Regions from separate parts of the Bacillus sp. F9_6S_D1_P_5 genome, predicted to be linked through region 2. Evidence: predicted binding sites of a transcription regulator. Region 2 holds the regulator's gene; each other region holds the start of a gene.
What was found. Region 2 encodes LexA, which represses DNA repair genes until DNA is damaged. Its sites were predicted from a motif close to CGAACATATGTTCG; they were not measured.
Positions count from the first base shown of each region.

Region 1: a site for LexA is predicted at 4,205-4,218, ahead of uvrB (excinuclease ABC subunit B). Genes of this name have one in related genera too.
Region 3: a site for LexA is predicted at 4,274-4,287, ahead of ruvA (Holliday junction DNA helicase RuvA). Genes of this name have one in related genera too.

Region 1 is NZ_JBTREW010000005.1:105,563-113,891, forward strand. It holds gene uvrA (excinuclease ABC subunit UvrA) at 1-2,144, opposite strand, end outside; gene uvrB (excinuclease ABC subunit B) at 2,156-4,132, opposite strand; gene ACUXEY_RS08370 (DUF4362 domain-containing protein) at 4,284-4,715, opposite strand; gene ACUXEY_RS08375 (hypothetical protein) at 4,761-5,381, opposite strand; gene ACUXEY_RS08380 (MerR family transcriptional regulator) at 5,378-6,139, opposite strand; gene ACUXEY_RS08385 (hypothetical protein) at 6,239-6,466, opposite strand; gene ACUXEY_RS08390 (ATPase) at 6,483-6,875, opposite strand; gene ACUXEY_RS08395 (hypothetical protein) at 6,872-7,093, opposite strand; gene ACUXEY_RS08400 (hypothetical protein) at 7,112-7,501, opposite strand; gene ACUXEY_RS08405 (helix-turn-helix transcriptional regulator) at 7,512-7,709, opposite strand; gene ACUXEY_RS08410 (YeiH family protein) at 7,955-8,329, opposite strand, start outside.
Region 2 is NZ_JBTREW010000001.1:7,246-15,574, reverse strand. It holds gene phnC (phosphonate ABC transporter ATP-binding protein) at 1-515, opposite strand, end outside; gene ACUXEY_RS00085 (phosphate/phosphite/phosphonate ABC transporter substrate-binding protein) at 599-1,537, opposite strand; gene ACUXEY_RS00080 (bifunctional metallophosphatase/5'-nucleotidase) at 1,721-3,304, shown strand; gene ACUXEY_RS00075 (DUF896 domain-containing protein) at 3,344-3,583, opposite strand; gene ACUXEY_RS00070 (YneB family resolvase-like protein) at 3,629-4,285, opposite strand; gene lexA (transcriptional repressor LexA) at 4,427-5,047, shown strand; gene ACUXEY_RS00060 (DUF4097 family beta strand repeat-containing protein) at 5,135-5,941, opposite strand; gene ACUXEY_RS00055 (DUF1700 domain-containing protein) at 5,942-6,484, opposite strand; gene ACUXEY_RS00050 (PadR family transcriptional regulator) at 6,477-6,800, opposite strand; gene glnA (type I glutamate--ammonia ligase) at 7,104-8,329, opposite strand, start outside.
Region 3 is NZ_JBTREW010000003.1:310,531-318,859, forward strand. It holds gene yajC (preprotein translocase subunit YajC) at 1-130, opposite strand, end outside; gene tgt (tRNA guanosine(34) transglycosylase Tgt) at 158-1,297, opposite strand; gene queA (tRNA preQ1(34) S-adenosylmethionine ribosyltransferase-isomerase QueA) at 1,310-2,362, opposite strand; gene ACUXEY_RS06395 (DUF2905 domain-containing protein) at 2,382-2,582, opposite strand; gene ruvB (Holliday junction branch migration DNA helicase RuvB) at 2,579-3,580, opposite strand; gene ruvA (Holliday junction DNA helicase RuvA) at 3,586-4,203, opposite strand; gene ACUXEY_RS06410 (iron-hydroxamate ABC transporter substrate-binding protein) at 4,392-5,336, shown strand; gene ACUXEY_RS06415 (BofC C-terminal domain-containing protein) at 5,349-5,879, opposite strand; gene ACUXEY_RS06420 (DMT family transporter) at 6,000-6,929, opposite strand; gene ACUXEY_RS06425 (ArsR/SmtB family transcription factor) at 6,997-7,317, opposite strand; gene ACUXEY_RS06430 (branched-chain amino acid ABC transporter substrate-binding protein) at 7,763-8,197, shown strand; gene ACUXEY_RS06435 (YhcN/YlaJ family sporulation lipoprotein) at 8,231-8,329, opposite strand, start outside.

The DNA of each region.
Region 1 (8,329 bases), on a different contig from region 2:
TGTGCAAACACATCACGGATATCATCGAATACACCTGTATACGTCGCTGGATTAGAACGTGGCGTACGACCGATTGGCGATTGATCAATATCGATTACTTTATCTAAATGCTCGAGACCTTTAATCTCTTTATGCGTACCTGGCTTCGCTTTTGCTTTATATAATTTTTGCGCTAACGATTTATATAGTACTTCATTAATCATCGTACTTTTACCGGAACCAGATACACCCGTTACCGCTACAAACGTACCAAGCGGGAATGACATCTTCGCATTCTTTAAGTTATTCTCTTTTGCACCGACAATTTCCACTTTACGCCCGTCACCTTTACGTCTTTCAAGTGGAACCGGAATAAACTCTTTACCGCTTAAATACTTACCTGTTAGCGAATTATCATCTTGCATCACTTCAGCTGGTGTACCAGCTGACACAACTTGACCACCGTGAATACCTGCACCAGGTCCGATATCAAGTAAATAATCAGCAGCCATCATCGTGTCTTCATCATGTTCAACGACAATTAGCGTATTTCCTAAATCGCGCATTTCTTGCAATGTGCGAATAAGACGGTCGTTATCGCGCTGATGCAAACCGATAGAAGGCTCATCAAGAATATAAAGTACGCCAGTAAGACGAGAACCGATTTGTGTTGCTAAACGAATACGCTGCGCCTCACCACCTGATAAAGTTCCTGCGGCACGACTTAACGTTAAATAATCTAAGCCGACGTTTACTAAGAACCCAACGCGCTCCTGAATTTCTCTTAAAATTAAATGAGCAATTTTTTGTTGTTTCTCCGTTAGCTCTACATTTGAGAAGAATTCCTGTACTTCTTGAACAGAATACTTCGTTACGTCAGCAATCGTTTTATCACCAACGAAAACAGCTAAACTCTCAGGCTTTAAGCGTCCACCTTTACACTTCGGACAAGCTTGCTCTGCCATATATTTCTCCATTTGCTCGCGAACATAATCAGAACTCGTTTCACGATAACGACGTTCGATATTTGGAATAACACCTTCAAATAAAATCTCATTTTCCTTTACTTGACCAAATTCATTTACATAGCGGAAATAAACTTTCTCTTCACCGCTTCCGTACAACACTTTATCAAATAAATCTTTCGGTATATTTTTCACAGGCACATCCATATCAATGCCGTAATGATTACATACAGATTGTAAAAGCTGCGGATAATATTGTGAGCTTGTCGGTTCCCAAGGAGCAATCGCATGTTCATTTAATGATAAATCCCAGTTCGGAATAACAAGTTCTAAATCTACCTCTAACTTTGAACCAAGTCCATCACAAGAAGGACACGCTCCGAATGGACTGTTGAATGAGAACATGCGCGGCTCTAATTCTCCAATTGAAAAACCACAATGCGGACAAGCATGATGTTCACTAAATAGAAGTTCCTCTTCTCCCATTACATCGATTAACACTCGGCCCCCGCCAAGCTTTAATGCACTTTCAAGAGAATCCGCAAGACGGCTTGCGATTCCTTCTTTTACAACAATACGGTCAATTACAACTTCAATAGAATGCTTCTTATTTTTATCTAACGTAATCTCTTCAGATACATCCAGCATTTCACCGTCAACACGTACACGAACATATCCTTGCTTCTTAATATCTTCAAGCACTTTCACATGTGCACCTTTACGTCCAGAAACGATAGGAGCTAACACTTGTAATTTCGTACGCTCAGGATATTCAAGTACACGGTCTACCATCTGCTCTACTGTTTGTGATGTAATTTCAATGCCGTGATTCGGACAAATCGGCGTACCAATTCGCGCAAATAATAAACGTAAATAATCATAAATCTCCGTTACCGTTCCGACAGTTGAACGTGGATTACGACTCGTCGTTTTTTGATCGATTGAAATCGCTGGTGACAATCCTTCAATCGTATCTACATCCGGCTTATCCATTTGCCCTAAAAACTGGCGCGCATACGCAGATAACGATTCTACGTATCTGCGCTGCCCTTCTGCATAAATCGTATCAAACGCTAATGATGATTTCCCTGAACCAGACAATCCTGTCACAACAACAAGCTGATTTCTCGGAATGGTTACATCAATATTTTTTAAGTTATGTGCTCTAGCACCTTTTACAACAATAAAATCCTTGCTCATGCTCACTCTGTTCACCCTTCCGCTTTTAATTCTAATAGTAAATCTCTCAATTCAGCTGCACGCTCGAAATCTAACGCTTTTGCTGCTTCTTTCATCTCTGCTTCCATCTTCGCAATTGTCTTTTCACGCTCTTTTTTCGTCATCTTCTTAGCTGGCGCTGCTTCATACGTTTCTGTTTCTTCAGCAGCTGTCGTTGCACGTATCACATCACGCACACCTTTTTGAATCGTTTTCGGCGTAATACCATGCTCTTTATTGTAAGCTTCTTGTATCGTACGACGACGCTGCGTTTCTTCAATCGCAATTCCCATCGATCTCGTTATACGATCTGCGTACATAATAACGCGTCCGTTTTCATTACGTGCTGCACGACCGATTGTTTGAATCAATGAACGTTCTGAACGTAAGAATCCTTCCTTATCAGCATCTAAAATAGCTACAAGTGATACTTCTGGAATATCTAATCCTTCTCGTAATAAGTTAATACCGACAAGTACATCAAACTTACCAAGGCGAAGGTCACGGATAATTTCAATACGTTCTAACGTTTTAATTTCAGAGTGAAGATAGTTCACTTTAATTCCTACATCTTTTAAGTAATCCGTTAAATCCTCTGACATCTTCTTCGTTAAAGTCGTAATTAATACACGCTCATTTTTTGCAATACGATCTTGAATTTCTCCTAATAAATCATCAATTTGACCTTCAATTGGTCGTATATCAATTGGTGGATCTAAAAGCCCTGTTGGACGAATAATTTGCTCTATTACTTCTGGTGACTGCTCTAATTCATACGGACCTGGCGTTGCCGAAACGTAAATAACTTGATTCGTTTTCTCTTCAAACTCATCAAACGTAAGCGGTCTATTATCTAAAGCTGATGGCAAACGGAATCCATGATCCACAAGCACTTGCTTACGTGCTTGGTCCCCGTTATACATCGCTCTTACTTGTGGCACGGATACGTGTGACTCATCCATAACGATTAAGAAATCTTCTGGAAAATAGTCTAATAACGTATACGGCGTTGCACCCGCTGGACGAAGCGTTAAATGACGGGAGTAGTTTTCAATCCCTGAACAAAAGCCCATCTCACGCATCATTTCTAAATCATAACGTGTTCGCTGCTCTATACGCTGCGCTTCTAACAACTTGCCATTATCATTTAATTCCTTTAAACGCTCTTCTAATTCTTTTTCGATATTTTCAATAGCGACCTTCATCTTTTCTTCACGTGTAACGAAGTGAGATGCTGGGAAGATTGCTACATGATCACGTTCTGCTAATACTTCACCTGTTAACGCATTTACTTCGCGAATACGATCAATTTCGTCGCCGAAAAACTCAATTCGAATACAATGCTCGTCAAGTGATGCTGGGAAGATTTCAACTACATCTCCGCGCACACGGAATGTACCACGCTTGAAATCAATGTCATTACGTCCATACTGCACATCAACAAGTTCACGAAGCAATTGATTGCGGTCCTTTTCCATACCAACTCGAAGTGAAACAACTAACTCGCGGTATTCTTCTGGAGAACCTAAACCATATATACACGAAACACTCGCAACAATAATCACATCATCCCGTTCAAATAGTGCAGATGTTGCTGAGTGACGTAATTTATCGATTTCATCATTAATCTGCGCATCTTTTTCAATAAATGTATCTGTTTGCGGCACATACGCTTCTGGCTGATAATAATCGTAATAACTAACAAAATATTCAACTGCATTATTCGGGAAAAAATCTTTCAGCTCACTATATAACTGTCCCGCTAACGTTTTATTATGAGCCATGACAAGTGTTGGCTTCTGCACTTCTTTAATGACATTTGAAATCGTAAATGTCTTACCCGTTCCTGTCGCTCCAAGCAACACTTGCTTTTTCTTTCCACTATTAATTCCCTCTACAAGCTTCTCTATAGCTACCGGCTGATCGCCTTGCGGGGAATACGCTGAAATAATTTCAAATTGATGTTCCAAGTATAATCCGACCTCCTCATAAAAATCTGTATTATTATTTTACCACGAATACCCACAAAAAACCTAAAAAAACGAACAGATATTCGGTAAAGTTTTCGACAATATATACATAGAAAAAGGAAGGGGTCAAAACTTCCTTCCTCTACTAACTCTATTTTTTAAGTACATATAATAAATCATATCCATTGCGCCCATTTTCATTCGCACAATCTATTAACCTATAAGCTATTTGTGATTCACGCTGCTCTTTAACAATTCTTTTACAGCTATCTTCATCCATACCTGTATGATTACCAGCAAATCGATCTTGCCTATTATCTGACACATAAAGTATATCTGTCCCACTATACTCTAACGTTTGAAAAACTGGATCCCCTTCATGTGTATAATGTACAATTCTTATTTTATCAACTTCCCCTTGGGCCACATTCAAAACGAACTTTTCGAATTTATCTAGATTGGAAATTCCTGCTCTCTTTACAATGACATCATTCTTCCTATCAACTTCAATGTTAGGTTGTGACCATGCTACTAAACTAAAGAAAAATAGGCATATAAAACGACTTCTTTTTCCTATTGTCATCCGCTCCTATAAAAATCATTTGTATACTGCAAAAGCTACTTTCCTCTACGAAAGTAGCTTCTCTTTTCCTTTTTCCTTCTTCGGGAAAAGAACATATGAAAATGAAATAACTGTATCCACTAAAAGTATAATCGCCCAAACTTGGCTAACACGACTTGCTTTTTCATTTAAAACAATCCCCGTTTCTAACCAATTATGCCATTGTTCAAACGGGACAAAACCATACAGAAAGAAAAAGAAAATATGCACAACAACGAATAAAACAAGATGTAATACCCAATTTTTTATTTCCTGCTTCGCATAGGCCATACCTGTTAATTCTACGTGCTCTTCCATAATTGGCGCTGGTTCATTCCTCCATTTCGCAACTAGCTTTTGCGCAAATATATCAAGCTTCTTCAACTCCTTTTTCCCGTAGAAAACTGCATACAATAAAATAATTACAGTAATGATTTGAAAATTAGAGAACTTCCCTGTTTGATAATAGTCCACTACCCCTAAAGTTAAAATAAATACTTCATTTACGAGAAGTACAATCCCCATAATAAAGCTCGCCTTCTTCAAACGGAATCCGTAACGGAGTAAAAAGAAACCGATAGCCGCTAACCAAAATACAATCTCTGCCCCAATTAAAAAATACCAACGATATTCTGCGAGTATACTCATTTACCCTTCTCCTTTTCATCATATATACGAAAAGCTTCATCCATATATAATAAAAATTCTTCTTCAATTGGATACATGCTCATTTTCTGTGAATCTTCCTTCGATTTTCTAACTTCCCATAACTTATCTAAAAATGCTTCATCACCATTGGCCATTTCTAAACACTTCTGCATTAATCTCTTCGTTGCCCTTTGTACCTCATCACTCGCGACTTCTTTGCCGTCTTTCATAAAAGTACGTAATTGCTTTAATAAATCTACCCACTCTAAAACATTCGGATCTTCTTCACTCATATTTGGCAAATTATGAAGCAATTTTTGTTCTTCCTTTGAAAACACTTCATTTTGAAATATTTCACGTATACGAGAAGACTGTTTTGAAAGCTGAATCAGTTCAAACATAACTTTCCAATCAAGTTCTCCCTCTACATCTACCGAATAAACAACAGCTTGTAAAACACGCTCCATTCGATTAAACTTCTTTTGTTCTTCCTGTACAAATCGAAGTTGTTTTTCAAGCGAATCCTTTAAATTAAGCTCACCTTTTACTAACATATTCGCAGACTCTTTTAATGAAAATCCCATTTCCTTTAAAAATAAAATCTGTTGCAAACGTATTACGTCAGCTTCACTATATAAACGATGCCCGCCTTCTGTTTTCCCGCTCGGCTTTAATAAATCTATTTGATCATAATAACGTAATGTACGTACTGTTACCCCTGTTTCTTTCGTCAATTGTTGTATTGAAATCACTACCATCACCTCTTCCCCTTCATTATAAAAGATGACGTTACGTCACTTTCAAGCCTTTTGTAAAAAAATACAAAAAGCTGTTTATACTCTTCGTATAAACAGCTTTTACGGAAATAATCCTTTTTGTACAGCGCGCCCACAAAATAAAATAAGTGCTCCAACAACAACACTCGTTGCTGTTTTATGATAATGAGCTGAAACTAATAAATAATATGATAAACCGACAGTACCAATCATAATACAAACGCTTGGCACTGGATTACGAGAGAAGTTCTGCATTCCCCAAAACAAAGCAAAAATAGCCGTAGCGACACATAATACCGGTAATCCCATCCCAGTTCCCCTTTTTCTATCTATTCCTTGTTGCTAACACACTCGTCGATGCCATACTTATTAATAAACCAAAAATAACAATATATAATAACTCATTTACATGTACTGCTTGCCTATCTAAATACTTATTTACACAAAGATACATAATGAACAAGAAAACGAAGCTTGTCATACTAATCGTAAAATATGACTTCATCTTGTTCACAACTCGCTCATCAATTGACGGTACTCCCTCTTCTTTCAAACGCTTCTGTTCTCTATATTCCGCAATACCATATAAAATGACTAGTGCTACATTCGATATGAAGATCGTTCCCCACGAAATACTTACAATCATTAAACTCACATTTAAAACAAGACTTGCTAAAAACAAACTTCCTATAAAACGTATAATATCTTGCTTACTCATACATGATCGATCTCTTTTTGATTTCTATATTTCCACTTCGGCCAATAGTTCACAAAGAAATAAACAAACTGCCCTAGTACAAATAAAACAAACGGCATGCCAGCATTTCCATCAACAATTAAATTGTACAAACTCCATATCGCTAAACTAATTGTTAAAAATACTCCTACATATTTAAACGCTTTATCCGACTGAAATCTCTCAAACTCATCTTGCATTTTTCATTCCTCCTATCGCTATACTCGTTTCCCTATCATCACTCCTATGATGAGACTACCCGCAAATAAGGAACTACATATTATAAATATTTCTTGTATCGGCATAACGGCTCTACCTATCGCCTTGCTCGCAACAATATAAACAATAAGCAATAAAAACGCGAATATAAATGAGATATTTACATATTTTTTTATATTTTCATTTACTCGCTCGTCTATATCTGGAAGTTCTTCTTTTTTGTACTTACGCTTTTTGTAATACGTATACACTATTAAAAATACAATTGCTAAAACGTTACTCACTATGAGCGGTAAAATTGGTATAGCCGGATTCATAATATGAACTACAATGTCTCCCAAAAACAATCCAATAGTCGCACCAATCAATAACTTTTTAGTATCGTCCATTTTTCTCCCCTTACTCTAGCGTAAATATTTCCTCCACCTTCATCCCAAAATATTTAGCGATTTTTAACGATAATTCTAGACTCGGGTTATAATGATGGTTTTCAATCGCCACAATCGTCTGCCGCGTCACCTGCATCGCCTTTGCCATTTCAACTTGCGTTATATGATTTTGCTTTCTTAACTCTTTTATTGTATTTTTCACACCCATAGGCTCCACCTTTGAAAGTAAAGATATCTTTACTTTAATTAAAAATATTTTCCAGTTTCAAGTAAAGATATCTTTACAGATTTTAGAAAAACATTTCACTGAACATCTTCTCTACCAAAGTACAAGAGTCATTTAATTTATATCAGCGATTTTTTAATATATCGACTTACCGACAAATACCGACGCACTATAATCATAAAAAAAAGCTGTTCCCAAATACCTTTGGGAACAGCTTCTCCGCCCTACTACATAAATCCTAACGCATATACAAGAACGTATCCGAGAATAGAAAGGCAAACCGAACCAATTAGCCCTGCCACGAACGCTTTGCTTCCTAACTTACGGAACGTTTTAAACTCTACATTTAAACCAAGCCCCGCCATCGCCATTGCAATAAGCATGTAAGCAATGACAACAATATAGCCCGCAACAACTTCTGGTATAACCCCGAGCGAATGCACTGCACTCATCGCTAAAAATCCGAAGATGAACCATGGAATTGGAAGGTCGCGCCACGATTTTTTTTCTTCGCTTCCTTCACTCTTACCAAACCATAATCCAATTAAAATCGCTACTGGTACAAGCATTGCTACGCGCGTTAGCTTCACGATAACTGCGAT
Region 2 (8,329 bases):
GGTTCATCTGCCAATATGATTTTTGCTTCTTGCGCTAATGCTCTAGCAATCGATACCCGTTGCTGTTGTCCTCCTGATAATTCATCAGCTCTCGCATATGCTTTTTCTAAAATATTCACCCTTTTTAACGATTGAAAAGCAAGCTCCAAATCTTCTTTTGGAAATAGACCTAACGTTGTACGCAGTGTTGAATGATACCCAACACGGCCAGCTAATACATTTTTCAATACCGTTGATCGCTTTACAAGGTTAAAACTTTGAAAAATCATACCAATATCTCGGCGCATGCGTCGTAAGCCTTTTCCTTTTGCAGCAGTAATAGACTCACCTTCAATCATAATTTCGCCTTCTGTAATCTCATGAAGTCGATTTACCGATCTGAGAAGTGTAGACTTTCCAGCCCCAGACAGCCCTACCATTACAACAAATTCACCTTTTTGAATGTTCAAGTTTATATTATTTAATCCTTTTGTACCATTCGGATACACTTTGGAGACATTTCGAAACTCTATCACACATCTTACCTACCTTCTATGTATTCAAAACGGCAAACTAACTGAAAACATATCATTCCAGTTAGCTGCCATTTCCATATGTATTATTGCGTTTTTACTTTCTTTCCATATTCACGAACGATATCAAATTTACTATCATCAGATTTAACATATCCTTCATGTGAATATACTTCTTTAATGATTTTGTGACCTTCCTCATTCTTTCCTATCTCAATGAAAGCATCCTGTAATTTCTTGCTCCACTCTTCATCTAAATCAGAGCGTACCGAAATCGTATCGTTTGGAATTTTCTCTGTAAATTTCACTATTTTCGTTTGATCGAATATATTCGGATAATCTTTTTTTACAATATTACGAGCATCTTGGAATACAACAGCTGCATCTACATCACCATTTAAAAGAGCAATAAGCGACTGATCATGACCTTTTAATGTAACAGGTTTTACATCTTTTAGCGGATCAATTCCATCTTTTAACAACACTGCCGCAGGCCATACATATCCCGCTGATGAAGTTACATCTTGATAACCTATTTTTTTACCTTTTAAATCTTTTACACTATTAATATTTGAATCTTTCTTAACTACAAATTCTGATTTATAAAAGTCTACTAAATCCTTTGTAGGAGCTCCTGTTTCATCATCTACTCCAAAACGTTGCGCTTGTAAAATTACATTTGCAGCCTTTTTCTCATGTGCTAGCACATATGCTGTTGGAGGCAAAAATCCTACATCTACTTGCTTAGATGCCATCGCTTCTACAATTGTATTGTAGTTCGTTGAAATACTAACTTTTACCGGAATATTTAATTTATCACTTAATAGCTTCTCAAGTGGTTTTGCCTTCGCCTCTAATGTATCTGCATTTTGAGAAGGAACAAATTGAACATTTAAAGTCTTCGGTACATAACCTTTTTTCGTATCTTCAGTTTTACTTGCACTAGATTCTTTCGTTCCACAGCCACTTAATAATCCCGCCGCCAGTACAACTGTCGTGCTCATTGCAAAAACTTTTTTCAACATATTAAAGCCTCCATTTTTGTTGTTATAAATTACCTGCCTTAAACATGAAGAAATATATCACACATTTTTATTAATAATTGCTTATTTACAGAATCTTTACACATTCTATACATTCTCATTAAAATTCTCTTCATATATTTGATATGCTTAATTAGTAGATAACAATAGAAAAGGTGAATGATATTGAATCAAAATCAAAATGTAACTTTAAACATCTTATTAACAAGTGATATACATGGTACTGTTTATCCAATTCACTACCAAGATAACTCCGAAGCTGAAATTGGTTTAGCTAAAATTTCTACTCTTATAAAAAAAGAACGTTCCCAAAATAGAAACGTCCTTTTAATTGATAACGGTGACTTCATACAAGGAACACCCTTTACTTATCATTACGCTACATATGAAAAAGATAAGAAAAATCCAATGTCCTTATTAGCGAACTATTTACGTTACGATGCCGCAGTGATTGGGAATCATGAATTTAATTATGGAATGGGCATATTAAACAATGCTATTTCTACTACGAACTTCCCATATTTATCAGCAAACATTTTAGATAAAAACAGCAAAGAACCTTATTTCGGGAAACCATATATAATAAAACATATTGAATCAAATATAAAAATTGCTATTTTAGGGGTAACAACACATTACATTCCTAATTGGGAACAACCCCATCACATTCAAGATTTACAATTTGAAGATGCATTAGAAACAACAAAAAAGTGGGTTTCTTACATTCACGAACACGAGAAACCAAATTTATTAGTCGTAGCGTATCACGGAGGATTTGAACGCGATCTACAAACCGGGGTACCGACTGAAGTTTTAACAGGTGAAAACCAAGGATATGCAATGTGCCATGAAATTGAAGGAATAGATATTTTACTAACAGGCCACCAACATCGGGAAATCGCTCACACCGTAATAAATGGTGTAACAATTTTACAGACTGGATGCAATGGACACTTCATTGGAAAAATAACAGTGACATTCAAAAAAGCAGAAAAAAAATGGATAAAAAAAGAGAGTTATTCACAATTATTGCCTGTGCAAGGAATTGCGACGGACCAACATATTCTTTCCTTAGTTGCCGATTATGAAGAGAAAACACAAAATTGGCTCGATCAACCTATTGGACTAATCTATGGAGACATGCAAATTTCAGACGCTATGCAAACTCGTTTGCAAGACCATCCTTTTATTGAATTTATAAATAAGATACAGATGGATATAGCTAATGTTTCTATTTCTTGTACAAGCTTATTTCATAATACATCTCCAGGTTTCCCTAATCATGTAACAATGCGTGACATCGTTTCTAATTATATTTATCCAAATACATTACAAGTAATTAGAATAACTGGAGCAGATATAAAAGATGCCCTTGAACTCTCTGCTTCTTATTTCACATTAAATGCAGATGGAGATATTATCGTAAACCCTACCTTCATAGAACCAAAGCCGCAACACTATAATTACGATATGTGGGAAGGGATTTCGTACGTATTAAACATTTCCAAACCTCTTGGCGAGAGAGTAGAATCTTTACAATGCAAAGGCATTCCTCTTAATATGGATGAAGAATATGACGTCGTTATGAATAATTATCGCGCTAGCGGCGGCGGAAACTTCTTTATGTTCCAAAATAAGTCCGTAATAAAAGACATACCAACAGATATGTCTGAACTGATCGCTAATTATATTTTGAAACACAAAAAGATAGAGGCAACAGTTAATAATAACTGGAAAGTCATTAAATAACGAATGTAATAAATAAAAAAGATGGGCTTCGCCCATCTTTTAGTTTAATTTTGCATTATCTTGCTTTTTTAAAGCTTTTAATTTCGCCGGTGTAACGTCTGTACCTTGTTCGTTAACGACTTTAATTCCTTTAAGTTCGTTTAACATATTTTGACGAAATCCTTTTAAATATTGTTCACGTAGCGACTGACGCTCACGTTGTTCTTCTTCAGTTAAACCTTCAGCTTTTGCTTTTTTCGCTAAGAAGTTAATGCGTTCAACGAGTTCGTGACTAAGCATCTCGAATCCCCCTTCTAATCAAAACTGATTATTATCATACAATAGTTACTCTTCTTTATCAAGCAATTGCTTTGTATACTCTACATATCTACGATGTACCGTCGCTTTTGAAACGTTATGACCAAAGCCGCGAAGCGTCGCTGCAATTTCTTCGAAAGTAAGTTCACTCTTGCGCAAACGTACAATTTCCTCAATCGGCACTTCTTTCTTCTCTCGCCCTACACTTAAATGACGATTCTTTAAATTATTTTCTGGACGATAACCTTTTTCTACGGCGCGTTGCATACCACGTTTAATTTTCAAGTTATGAATCTTTCTTTGGTACTCTTCAACAATACCGATAATATCTAATACCATCGAATCAGAATCCGACAATTGCAATTCGCCATTATGCGTATGCGTGTATACTTTTATTCCCTCTTTATGTAAACAGTGCATTAATGCAATTTTTGCATTTCCTCTACCAAGGCGCGTTTCATCTTGTATGAGTAACACATCAATTTGTTCATCTCGAATTGTATCAAGCACTTCTAATATGCCGTCACGTTCAATTGTATAGCCACTCGCCTGCTCTTCAATCACCTTAGTAACATTCATTTGGTAGCGCTCAGCTAAATGCAATAATTCATCTTTTTGACGTAATAGTGACGTTTCTTGCGCTTCTTTTGTTGTACTCACACGCGCATAAATAATTGCATTCATTATGAACCCCTCTTTCTCACTATTATTTCCCTCTAGTGTAACATAAATTCGCCTTTTGTTCGAACTTATGTTTGTAGAATGTTTTTTCGCATGTTATACTTATTAATAAGAAAAATGAAAGAAAACGAGGTGTTAGAAAACATGGAAAAGTTAACGAAACGCCAGCAAGACATTCTCGACTTTATTAAGCTAAAAGTACAAGAAAAAGGATATCCACCTTCCGTACGTGAAATCGGTCAAGCAGTCGGCCTCGCTTCTAGTTCTACAGTGCACGGACATTTATCACGACTAGAAGAAAAAGGATATATTCGACGCGATCCAACCAAACCAAGAGCAATTGAAATTTTAGGTGACGATCGAATGGATGCAGAAACACAATCTGTTATTCAAGTTCCAATTGTCGGGAAAGTCACTGCTGGATTACCGATTACAGCAGTTGAAAGTGTAGAAGATCACTTCCCACTCCCAGCTAGCATTGTTGCTGGAGCAGACCAAGTGTTTATGTTACGTATTTCTGGAGATAGTATGATTGAAGCCGGTATTTTCGATGGAGATTTAGTTGTTGTTCGCCAACAACAGTCTGCATATAACGGTGAAATTGTAGTCGCTTTAACAGAAGATAACGAAGCAACTGTTAAACGTTTCTATAAAGAAAAAGACCATTTCCGTCTACAACCGGAAAACTCTTCATTAGAACCTATCATTTTAAAACAAGTGTCAGTTATCGGAAAAGTAATTGGCGTATATCGTGATTTACATTAATAATAATAAAAGAAGATAATTACCTTATTTACATACGGTAATTATCTTCTTTTTTGTATTTTGATAGATTTTCATACATTCTATTTGTTATGAACGAGTTTCAATCGTCACATCGCCAGCAGCTGTTTTACCGCTAATTTTTTTACTACCATTGCCAATTGTTATATTATTATTTTCTACATTAAAAATTGTCACGTCGCCAGCAGCGCTTTGCCCAGTTATAACTGCATCTTGTGGTTTTTCCAATAAAGTAATATCTACATCCCCAGCAGTTGAACTTGCCTCTACATCATACTTAGGATCATGATCCATAATATGCACTTCCCCGCTAGCCGACTTCGCTGTTACTTTCCCTATTACCTTTTTAAAATTTACCTCACCAGCTTTTGAAGATCCTTCTACACTCTTAGCTGTGACATGTTTCAAATCTACTTCTCCGGCGAGTGTCCCAACACTTACACGATCACTTTTCACATCACTTATTTCTATTTGTCCAGCAGATGAATTAACTTTTATCTCATGGTAAGAACGTTCTGGTACAAATATAGTCAATGTAGACGTTTGAAACTTGAAATTGTAAAAAGAAAAATCAAATGTAGCACCTTTTTCGTTTTCCCCAATAATTTTTAATGTGTCACCATCTTCGGCAATACGAACCTCTTGTTTACGTGTATCTCCTGTGTGCTTTACATAAAAAGAAGAGTCGGGAGATTTTTGGACAACAATATCCCCAGCGTCTAACTTAACTTCTATATTTTTTAATGTTTCGTTTTTAATAACGTCTTCTTTGTTTCCTTTTTCTGCAGTTTGTACTGCTTTTTCATATGTTTGTGAAATCCCTATTACTCCAATAATGATACAAGCGATTGCTACTAACAATATTTTTTTCATCATCTATTCCCCTTTTATCATTTTGAAGTTCCATAATACATAACTTACGCATAATCGTTTAAACCACTTTGTACTATAATAAGCGATAATACATAACAACAATCCTACCCCAACAAACGTTATACTAACGAATACATCCAGCCATATAAAGGTACCCATAAATACTTTTGCAATAACGAAAAATGGTGTCACTACACTAGCAATCCCACCAACCCAAAAGGAAAATATAAAAGCGATAATTGCAACTAACGGGCCTAATACAATAATAAAATTAAACAAACTAAGTCCAATCGCTGCCATAACAGCCCTTGTTATATTGGAAGTAGATGGATCCTTTTTCATTTCGTCAAATCGATACAAAGCAAGTAAGTCTTTCGCAATTACTTTCGGCGAGCCAAGACCCTTTATTATTTCCAATTCAGTTTTCCCCTCTTCTTTCCCAAACTGAAAATGCTCTTCATAATCAAATAAAATATCTTTCCTCTCTTCTTCCGGTAACTTTCTAAGATGACTTGATAATTCTTTAAGAAACTGCTCTTTACTCATCCCATTCCACCCCTTCAATAATTTCTTGTACGCCTTTTGCAAAATCACGCCACTCTGTTACTAACAAATTCAGTTGCGTTTCCCCTTGCTCCGTTAGTTGATAATATTTACGAGGCGGCCCCTCCGTAGATTCTTTCAAATACGTTTGAAAATATCCTTCTTTCGTTAAACGACGTAATAAGGGATACACTGACCCTTCCGATATTAAAAATTTATTTGAGATTTGCTGAACAAGTTCATATCCGTAACAATCCTTACGTTTCACAAGTGCCAACACACACAGCTCTAACACACCTTTTTTAAACTGAACGTTCAAGGTCAATCCCCCTTTCTCATTTCAGTACTGTCCAATACACGGTACCCGTTATATCCATAATATACCACTTGGTATTGTTTATAGCAAGGTACTATATTTTTCAACACTTAATTTTCGAATTAAATACATCCACACCATACTTCAACTTTCACATTTTCATTCATAGCTAGCACGCATTTTAAATAGTCCACATGACTTTTTTCGGGCGTTTTGCGGGCACCCATCCAGTTCATTTCACAAACTTCTATATTTGCCCACAAATAAAAAAGCCCTGATACCGTAGTATCAAGGCTTTTCTCTCTCTTAGTATAGAGACATATATTGATCGCGTTCCCATTGGTGAACTTGCGTGCGGAAAATATCCCACTCAATCTCTTTCGCTTCGATGAAGTGCTCAAGTAAATGCTCACCTAGTGCACCGCATACTACTTCATTCGATTGTAATGTAACTAATGCTTGCGCTAATGTTGCTGGTAAATCAACGATACCTGCTTCTTCGCGCTCTTCTTTTGTCATTACGTAGATGTTACGATCTACTGCAGCTGGTGGAGTTAATTTGTTTTTAATTCCGTCAAGACCTGCTGCTAATAATGTAGCCATTACTAAATATGGGTTTGCAGCTGGGTCAACACTACGTACTTCTACGCGTGTACTAATACCACGAGATGCAGGGATACGTACTAATGGGCTACGATTTTGTGCAGACCATGCTACGTAACAAGGAGCTTCGTATCCAGGTACTAAACGCTTGTAAGAGTTTACAGTTGGATTTGCTACCGCTGTAAATGCTGGTGCGTGTTTTAAGATACCTGCGATGAAGTGACGAGCATCATCACTTAATTGTAAGTCACCGTTTTGATCGAAGAATACGTTCTCACCATTTTTGAATAGTGATAAGTTACAGTGCATACCTGAACCGTTCACACCGTATAATGGTTTCGGCATAAATGTTGCGTGTAAACCGTGTTTACGAGCAATTGTTTTTACAACAAGTTTGAATGTTTGAATGTCATCACATGAACGAATTGCATTTGCATATTTAAAGTCAATTTCGTGTTGTCCTGGAGCAACCTCATGGTGAGATGCTTCAATTTCAAATCCCATTTCTTCAAGTTCAAGAACGATATCACGACGACAGTTTTCCCCTAGATCCATCGGCGCAAGGTCGAAGTATCCACCGTTATCGTTTAATTCTAATGTTGGATTTCCTTTTTCATCTACTTTAAATAGGAAGAACTCTGGCTCTGGTCCAAGATTAAAATCTGAGAATCCTAATGCTTCCATTTCTTTTAACACACGCTTTAAGTTGTTACGTGGATCACCATCAAACGGAGTGCCATCTGCATTGTAAATATCACAGATTAATCGAGCTACTTTCCCTTTTTCAGCTGTCCAAGGGAAAATTACCCAAGTATCTAAATCCGGATATAAGTACATATCAGATTCTTCAATACGTACGAAACCTTCAATAGAAGATCCATCAAACATCATTTTGTTATCAAGAGCTTTTGTTAATTGGCTCACTGGAA
Region 3 (8,329 bases), on a different contig from region 2:
CACCTTTTGCTAACTCACTTTGCATTTGAGCAACTGCTTTTTGACGCTTTTGTTGCGGGCGAATTAATAAGAAATAGAAAATCGCAAACATCGCAACGATCATAACGATATTCATCATACCTGGATTCATCTTTTGTTCCTCCTTTTAAATTATGTATTAGAAGTTTTTAGCATTCGGTTTATTAAAGCCATACTGTTCAAAGAATTCTTCGCGGAAATCGCCAAGACGGTCTTCACGAATAGCTTGTCTCACCTGCTCCATTAAGTTTAACAGAAAATGAAGGTTGTGATAAGACGTTAAACGAATTCCGAACGTTTCATCACATTTCATTAAGTGACGAATGTACGCACGAGAGTAATTTTTACATGTATAGCAATCACAATTTGGATCAAGCGGACCGAAGTCTCTTGCGAATTTCGCATTTTTCACAACAAGGCGACCTTCACTTGTCATACATGTACCATTTCGAGCGATACGAGTTGGAAGTACGCAGTCAAACATATCAATACCACGAATTGCACCATCGATTAATGAGTCAGGAGAACCTACTCCCATTAAGTAACGTGGCTTATTATCTGGAAGAAGTGGTGTTGTAAACTCAAGTACACGGTTCATAATATCTTTCGGCTCACCTACAGATAAACCACCTACAGCGTAACCAGGGAAATCCATTGAAACAAGGTCTTTTGCACTTTGACGACGAAGCTCTTCGAACTCTCCGCCTTGTACAATACCGAATAAACCTTGATCTTGTGGGCGCTCATGCGCTTTTAAACAACGTTCTGCCCAGCGGCTTGTACGTTCTACAGATTTCTTCATATATTCAAAAGTAGCCGGGAATGGTGGACACTCATCAAATGCCATCATAATATCTGAACCTAATGCATTTTGAATTTCCATCGCTTTTTCTGGTGATAAGAATAATTTATCTCCATTTAAGTGGTTACGGAAATGAACGCCTTCCTCTTCAATACGACGGAAGTCACTTAAACTGAATACTTGGAAACCACCAGAGTCCGTTAAGATTGCACGATCCCAGTTCATAAATTTATGCAAGCCGCCTGCTTCACGAATGATTTCGTGACCTGGACGTAACCATAAATGATACGTATTACTTAAAATAATGCCAGAATCCATTGCTTTTAATTCTTCTGGTGACATTGTCTTAACTGTTGCAAGTGTACCAACTGGCATAAATGTTGGTGTATCAAATGAACCGTGCGGCGTATGTACACGTCCTAAACGGGCACCTGTTTGTTTACAAGTTTTAATAAATTCATAACGAATTGCTGTCATAATTTACTCCTTTTATTTGTTTCCCATCTTAGCGTGAGATGCAACGAACATTGCATCACCGAAGCTAAAGAAACGATATTTTTCTTTTACTGCTTCATTATAAGCATGAAGTACATTATCTCTGTTTGCAAATGCACTTACAAGCATAATTAATGTTGATTTCGGTAAATGGAAGTTTGTAATCAAACCATCAATTGCTTTAAATTCATAACCTGGGTACATAAAAATGTCTGTCCAGCCAGAAGCAGCACAAAGCTTGCCATCGTGATCTGTCGCAATTGTTTCTAACGTACGAGTTGAAGTCGTACCTACCGTAATAATACGTCCACCATTCTCTTTCACACGGTTTAATAATGCCGCTGTCTCTTCAGACATATGGTAATATTCTGCGTGCATATGGTGTTCTTCAATCGTATCAGCAGAAACTGGTCTAAATGTTCCAAGCCCTACGTGAAGTGTGATGAAAGCTAACTCCACGCCTTTTTGTTTTAACTTCTCCAGTAACTCTTCTGTAAAGTGAAGTCCTGCAGTCGGCGCTGCTGCTGAACCGACCTCTTTCGCATATACTGTTTGATAGCGATCGCGATCTTCTAGCGTCTCTTTAATATATGGAGGAAGTGGCATTTCTCCAAGTTCATCTAAAATTTCATAGAAGATGCCGTCATATGAAAATTCAAGCTGACGTCCACCTTGATCTGCAGTTCCTGTGCAAGTTGCTTTTAATTTCCCTTCGCCAAAAGAGATAACAGTTCCTTCTTTTACACGTTTCGCTGGCTTAACAAGCGTTTCCCACTTATCGCCTTCTTCTTGTTTTAAAAGAAGTACTTCAATGTGTGCGCCTGTATCTTCTTTCACACCATGCAAACGAGCGGGCATTACTTTCGTTTCATTTAAAACTAAGCAATCCCCCTCATGTAAGTAAGAAAGAATATCCGTAAAATGTTTATGCTCAATATCACCTGTTTCACGGTCTAACATCATTAATCTTGATGTTTCACGGTCTTCTAATGGGACTTGTGCAATAAGTTCTTCTGGTAAATGAAAATCAAACAGATTAATATCCATAACTATATCCACCTATTTCTTATTTAAATCGATTTATTATATACATAATAAAAGATAATACAATACTTAACACAATACATGTAATGATAGGAAAATAAAAGGTAACGTTTCCTTTTTTCACAAAAATATCGCCTGGAAGTCTTCCAATGAACTTCCAAGCTAATCCAACAACGATGAGCAAGATACCTGCTGTAATAAGCAATTTTGGCATCTCCGTCATAATTTTGGCATCTCCATTCCGAAATGCTCATATGCAAGTGGCGTTACGATTCGGCCCCTTGGCGTTCGTTGTAAAAAGCCAATTTGTAATAAATACGGCTCATACACATCTTCAATCGTATGAGATTCTTCTCCGATCGTTGCCGAAACCGTTTCTAACCCGACTGGACCACCGCGGAATTTCTCAATAATACCAAGCAATAATTTATGATCGATATGATCTAGGCCTAATTTATCTACTTGCAGTAGTTCTAACGCCATTTGTGTAATTTCCATCGTAACTGTTCCGTTACCACGAACTTGCGCGAAATCACGTACACGTCGTAATAAACGATTTGCAATACGAGGTGTACCACGAGCACGTCTTGCAATTTCTAGTGCGGCTAACGAATCAATTTCAACTTCAAATACTTCTGCTGTGCGTTCAACAATCTCAGAAAGCTGATCTACTGTGTAATATTCTAATCTTGAAAGTACACCGAAACGGTCACGAAGTGGCGCTGATAATGCTCCCGCACGTGTCGTTGCTCCAACTAATGTAAATGGCGGTAAATCTAAACGTACAGACCGTGCTGACGGTCCTTTTCCAATTACAATATCAAGGCAAAAATCTTCCATCGCAGGATATAGCACTTCTTCAATCGATCTATGCAAACGATGAATCTCATCAATAAATAATACATCCCCTGGCTGAAGCGCTGTTAATACGGCTGCTAAATCTCCTGGCCTTTCAATTGCTGGACCTGAAGTTGTTCTCACATTTACGCCCATTTCATTAGCAATAATATTCGCAAGCGTCGTTTTACCAAGCCCTGGCGGTCCATATAGAAGCACGTGATCTAACGTTTCTTCACGCATTTTCGCTGCTTCAATAAACACTTCTAAATTATGTTTCGCTTTATCTTGGCCAATATACTGACGGAGCGTCTGTGGCCGTAATGAATATTCTAAATCCGCATCTTCATATGCAGATTCCCCTGAAAGGAGACGTTCGTCCATTATACTCACCTCTTACCATTTAGTAAAAGACTAAGTGCCTTTTTAATATACTGATCCGTCGTTAATGATTCTTTTAATAACTCTGGTACAACGCGAGAAACTTCTCTTTCTGCGTATCCAAGTGCGCGCAGAGCTTCCAGCGCCTCATCAAGCTCAGCTGATGAACCTTTCTTCTCATCAAAACGTTCTGTATCTGAGAATAAATCAACAAATGCATCTGGCACGACATCTGCTAATTTTCCTTTTAAATCTAAAATCATTTGGCGCGCTGTTTTCTTTCCGACGCCCGGGAATTTCACTAAAAACTTCTCATCTTCATGTTCAATTGCTTGAACGACCTGCCCTGTTTGACCAGAAGCTAATATTGCAAGAGCGCCTTTTGGCCCAATACCAGACACACCTAACAACTTTGTAAATAATAAACGCTCTTCACGTGTTTTAAACCCGTAAAGCGCCATAATATCTTCTCTCACATAATGATATGTATAGACACGGATTTCTTGCTTACTTCTTTGAAATACATACGGATTCGGTGTGAAAATTTGATAACCAATTCCATTATGATCAATTACGACATATTCCGGTCCTACATACTCCACGTAACCTGTAACATATTCAAACAAAATACGATCTCTCCCTCTTAAATCATGTATTCCATTTTAACATATTTAATGATAGAAAAGCGAGACTACCCCAACAAATGTTCTCTATTTGAAACTTCTGTTATTTTCCATTGACAGAAAGCATGAACCACCTTAATATACAGAGGTCGATAATGATTATCAATACTAATTAAAGGGGTTACATCAGGATGAAACAGAAGCTATTTATTTTATGTACTATTATGCTAGTTGTTCTTTCTATCGTTGGCTGTTCTTCTCAAAAAGAAGAATCAAAAGCGAAAGAACAACCGAAAACAAAAGTTGTAAAACACGCTAAAGGGGAAGCGACAATTCCAGTAAATCCAAAGAGAATTGTTGACTTATCTGGATCAACAGAAGAATTATTACTTCTTGGACACAAACCTGTTGGTACAGCAAACACATATAAAGATAAAATCCAAAATCACTTAACAGAAAAATTAGATGGCGTAAAAGCAGTAGGTTGGTACTGGGCACCTAAAGTTGATTTAGAAGCTGTTACTGCTTTAAAACCAGACTTAATTATTTTAAATAATCGTCAATTGAAGATTTATGATCAATTAGAAAAGGTTGCACCGACAGTTGTTTTAGAAACAAACTTAGAAGACTGGCGCGGTAAGTTTAAAGAAGTAGGCAAACTATTTGACGAAGAAAAGAAAGCAGACAAATGGATTGCAGACTACGATAAAAAAGCAGACTCTTTATCTAAAAAAATTAAAGAAAAAACAAAAGATGAGAACTTTATGTTCGTCGCAGTTACACCACAAAACTTCCGCGTATACGGTAGCTTCGGATACGGTGACATCATCTTTAATGACTTAAAACTTCCAGCAACAAAAGGTACAGATTTAAAACAAACGATGGCGCAAGTATCGCTAGAAGGTCTTGTTGCATTCCAACCTGATCAAATGTTTATTGTAAACTTTGGCGGCGAAGCTGATAAAGTTTACGAAGACTACAAAAACAGTGCCGTTTGGAAAGACAATAAAGCTGTGAAAAACAATCATGTATATGAAGTATCCAATGAAATCTTCAATACGAAAGCATTCAATCCAATCGGAAAAGACATGCTAATTGATGAAATCGCAAAACAAATTTTGGATAAAAATAAGTAAGAAAAAAGCAGCTCACCATGAGCTGCTTTTTTTCTTGTTTTGCACTGCATATTGCTTCATTTTTTCAATCGTCCTCACAAAACCTTCTTTTGATTTAATACGAATACCACGCTTCAATTTCGCACGCTCATAACTCTCAAGCTTTTTCATATCAATTTGGAAGAAGGAGTGAATCGCATTATCACTTTTCGGTACACCTTTAAAAATTTGTAATATCCCTTCCTCTGACACACCAAAATAACCGCTCGTCTTTAATAACGGAGAAATATCATCAACTTTCTTTTGTAATACAATTTGTACATCATCACGATCAACAAGCTGCCATTCTTTATATTGCTGCAAAAACTTTTCTAAGTCTGCCACTTTTTCTGTAAATATTTCCTCACTTACTTCTCCATCAACATACATTCGCTCTAATAAAATTGTAACTTCCGGCTCTTTTTCTGTTACTTCTGGTACTGGACCTTCCGCCTTCACATTTGTTTCATAAACGAAACAAAACATCATAACGAAAGCTTGCATCGCAATCAGTATCCATCTCATTTCCGTTCACCTCTTTTAGGCAAGATCAAACTTTCATTAGTAGTTTTTCCGGAAATGGAGGTTTTATCCCTAATTCATAGATTACTCTCATTAAGACTTATAGAGTCCAATGATTTCTACCTATTTCAAAACGTATTGATTACGTGAAAACTTTTTTATACCTTTATTTGATTGTACCGTTGCTATATAAACCCCAATTAATACGATTATCATCTCAACTATTTGTTGCCACGTAACAGCTGCTCCATACAATATAACTGATATACCAGTAGCCACAATAGGGGTTAGATTTAAATACATACTAGCTTTGCTTGCACCTAGTTCTTCAACCCCTTTATTAAACACGATATATCCAACTAACGTCCCGCATACGACCATATACAACATTTCTATCCATCCCTGTAAAGAGAGCGTTGCAACCTTTCCCCACCCATCTTCATATAGAGAAAGGCCTGCTAAAAACACAGTACCCAATACCGTCATACTCATTGTTGTTAACAAAGGGGAGATACCATTCATAACCTTTTTTCCTGTTAAGCTATATAAAACCCCACAGGTTAAAGCAGCTATAAATAAAAGATCTCCCTTATTAAATGACAAAGACATAAGTATATTCATTGAACCACCCGTAATAACCACTATTACACCGACAAGGGACAAACTTAAACTTATTCCGACTTTTATACTCCAAGACTCTTTAAAAAACATTATTGCTCCCAATGTTACAAAAACGGGCATTGTAGCAATAATAAGCGAGCCATTCAGAGTGGAAGTATAGTTAAGTCCCATAAAGAAAAAAACATTGTAGCCAAAAATACCTGTTAATGATACAAATAACAGTCCTTTCCAATTCTTTAATAACAAACTTGTATTCCACTCAGATTTCATAAACACGATGCCTATTAAAATACAACCCGCTAAACCAAAACGAATTGTTGCCGCAGTAATCGGTGGAATTTCAGTAATAACATGCTCTGCTGTTGCAAAAGATCCACCCCAAAATAACGGAACAAGCAACATAATGACATACATACGATTTATTCTGTTCATTTTTATTACCCCTTTCACGTAAACAGGTTTAAAAGTTTAAACTTATTTACGTGTTAGTTAAAAAAAATTAATAATTTGATTCTATTGCTTGAAGTAAATCCTTCACCTGTTTTAAAAATTCTCCAGCTATTATAGAATAAAAAATTTCTTTTCCATTTCGATCCGCTACAATTAGTTCTGCTTGTCTTAAAATTTTCAAATGATGCGAAACAGCCGGTCTAGAAATCCCCATTTTATCTGTTATTTGCGTTACATTCATCTGTTTATTTTCTAATAACAGCATAATAATTTGCTGACGATTCTCATCTCCCAACGCCTGAAATATAGGGGTTACGACCTGAAATTTCTCTAATACAACTTCTGTATTTCTACATTCAAAGTTCTCCATATCCTATTCATCCCAACCTTTTATATCTAAAAAACATGTAATATATTACCATTAAATAGTAACTCTTTCATATACACTTGTAAATAACTTTATTTTCCGACTTTTATTCCAATAAAAAAGGGAAGCTTGGATTTCTCCATTCTTCCCATTACATTCATATAAAATGAAAGACGCCTGCAAAGCAGGCGTCTTGATGCGTTTACGGCGAGAGACCAGGCGACCACATTCGCGTGTTTAGCACTTAAGCATATCTCTCGTCTTACGTAAATTAGCTCATCGCTTTGCTAATATAACATTAATAACGTATAAGTGCAACATGTTTATAAAAATATTTTATTTCCTCTTTCATCCAAACAAATTATATGTAAATTATAAATTGATAAATGTAATATATATGTTACAATTGATGTGACAGCGAAATCATAATAAACAGGAGATGGATATTGTGAAAAAAATAAAGGATGAACGTCTCATTCTACAAACATTAAAAAACATACGCATCGCTTTTCTTTTTCAATCACTCGGTATAATTGGCATTTTAGGCTATATTGGATTAACTGAAGGAATGGATCAAATTACGAAATCTCCATTATGGCTATTATTTATACTCACGAGTATTGTGCTTTCTTATTTACAGTTAAGCGTTTCTATCGATGTAGAAGAAAGCGAAAAGGAAATAAAATTAACTCCTTATTACAAAATTGTTTTACGTTCTCTTATTGTAGGAATCGTTATGGCTATTATTTATATTATTTTCAGTCCAGAAAGACCTCTCTTTGAAGCTATTTTAACAGGTGGTATTCTCTTTATATGCTTTTTAGGTTCTTATTCCGTTAGTTATTTTATAAAAAAACGTCGTTTACAAGACGACGATGAATAAAGAGGAAAGGCTAGCCCTTCCTCTTTTGTTTTACTATCGCATAGTACCAGTTAAACCGTAACGGATGTCTCGGAACATATTTGTTATGTCACGGTTGAAATCGTTTGTAACTGTACCGTTACGCAGTCGTGT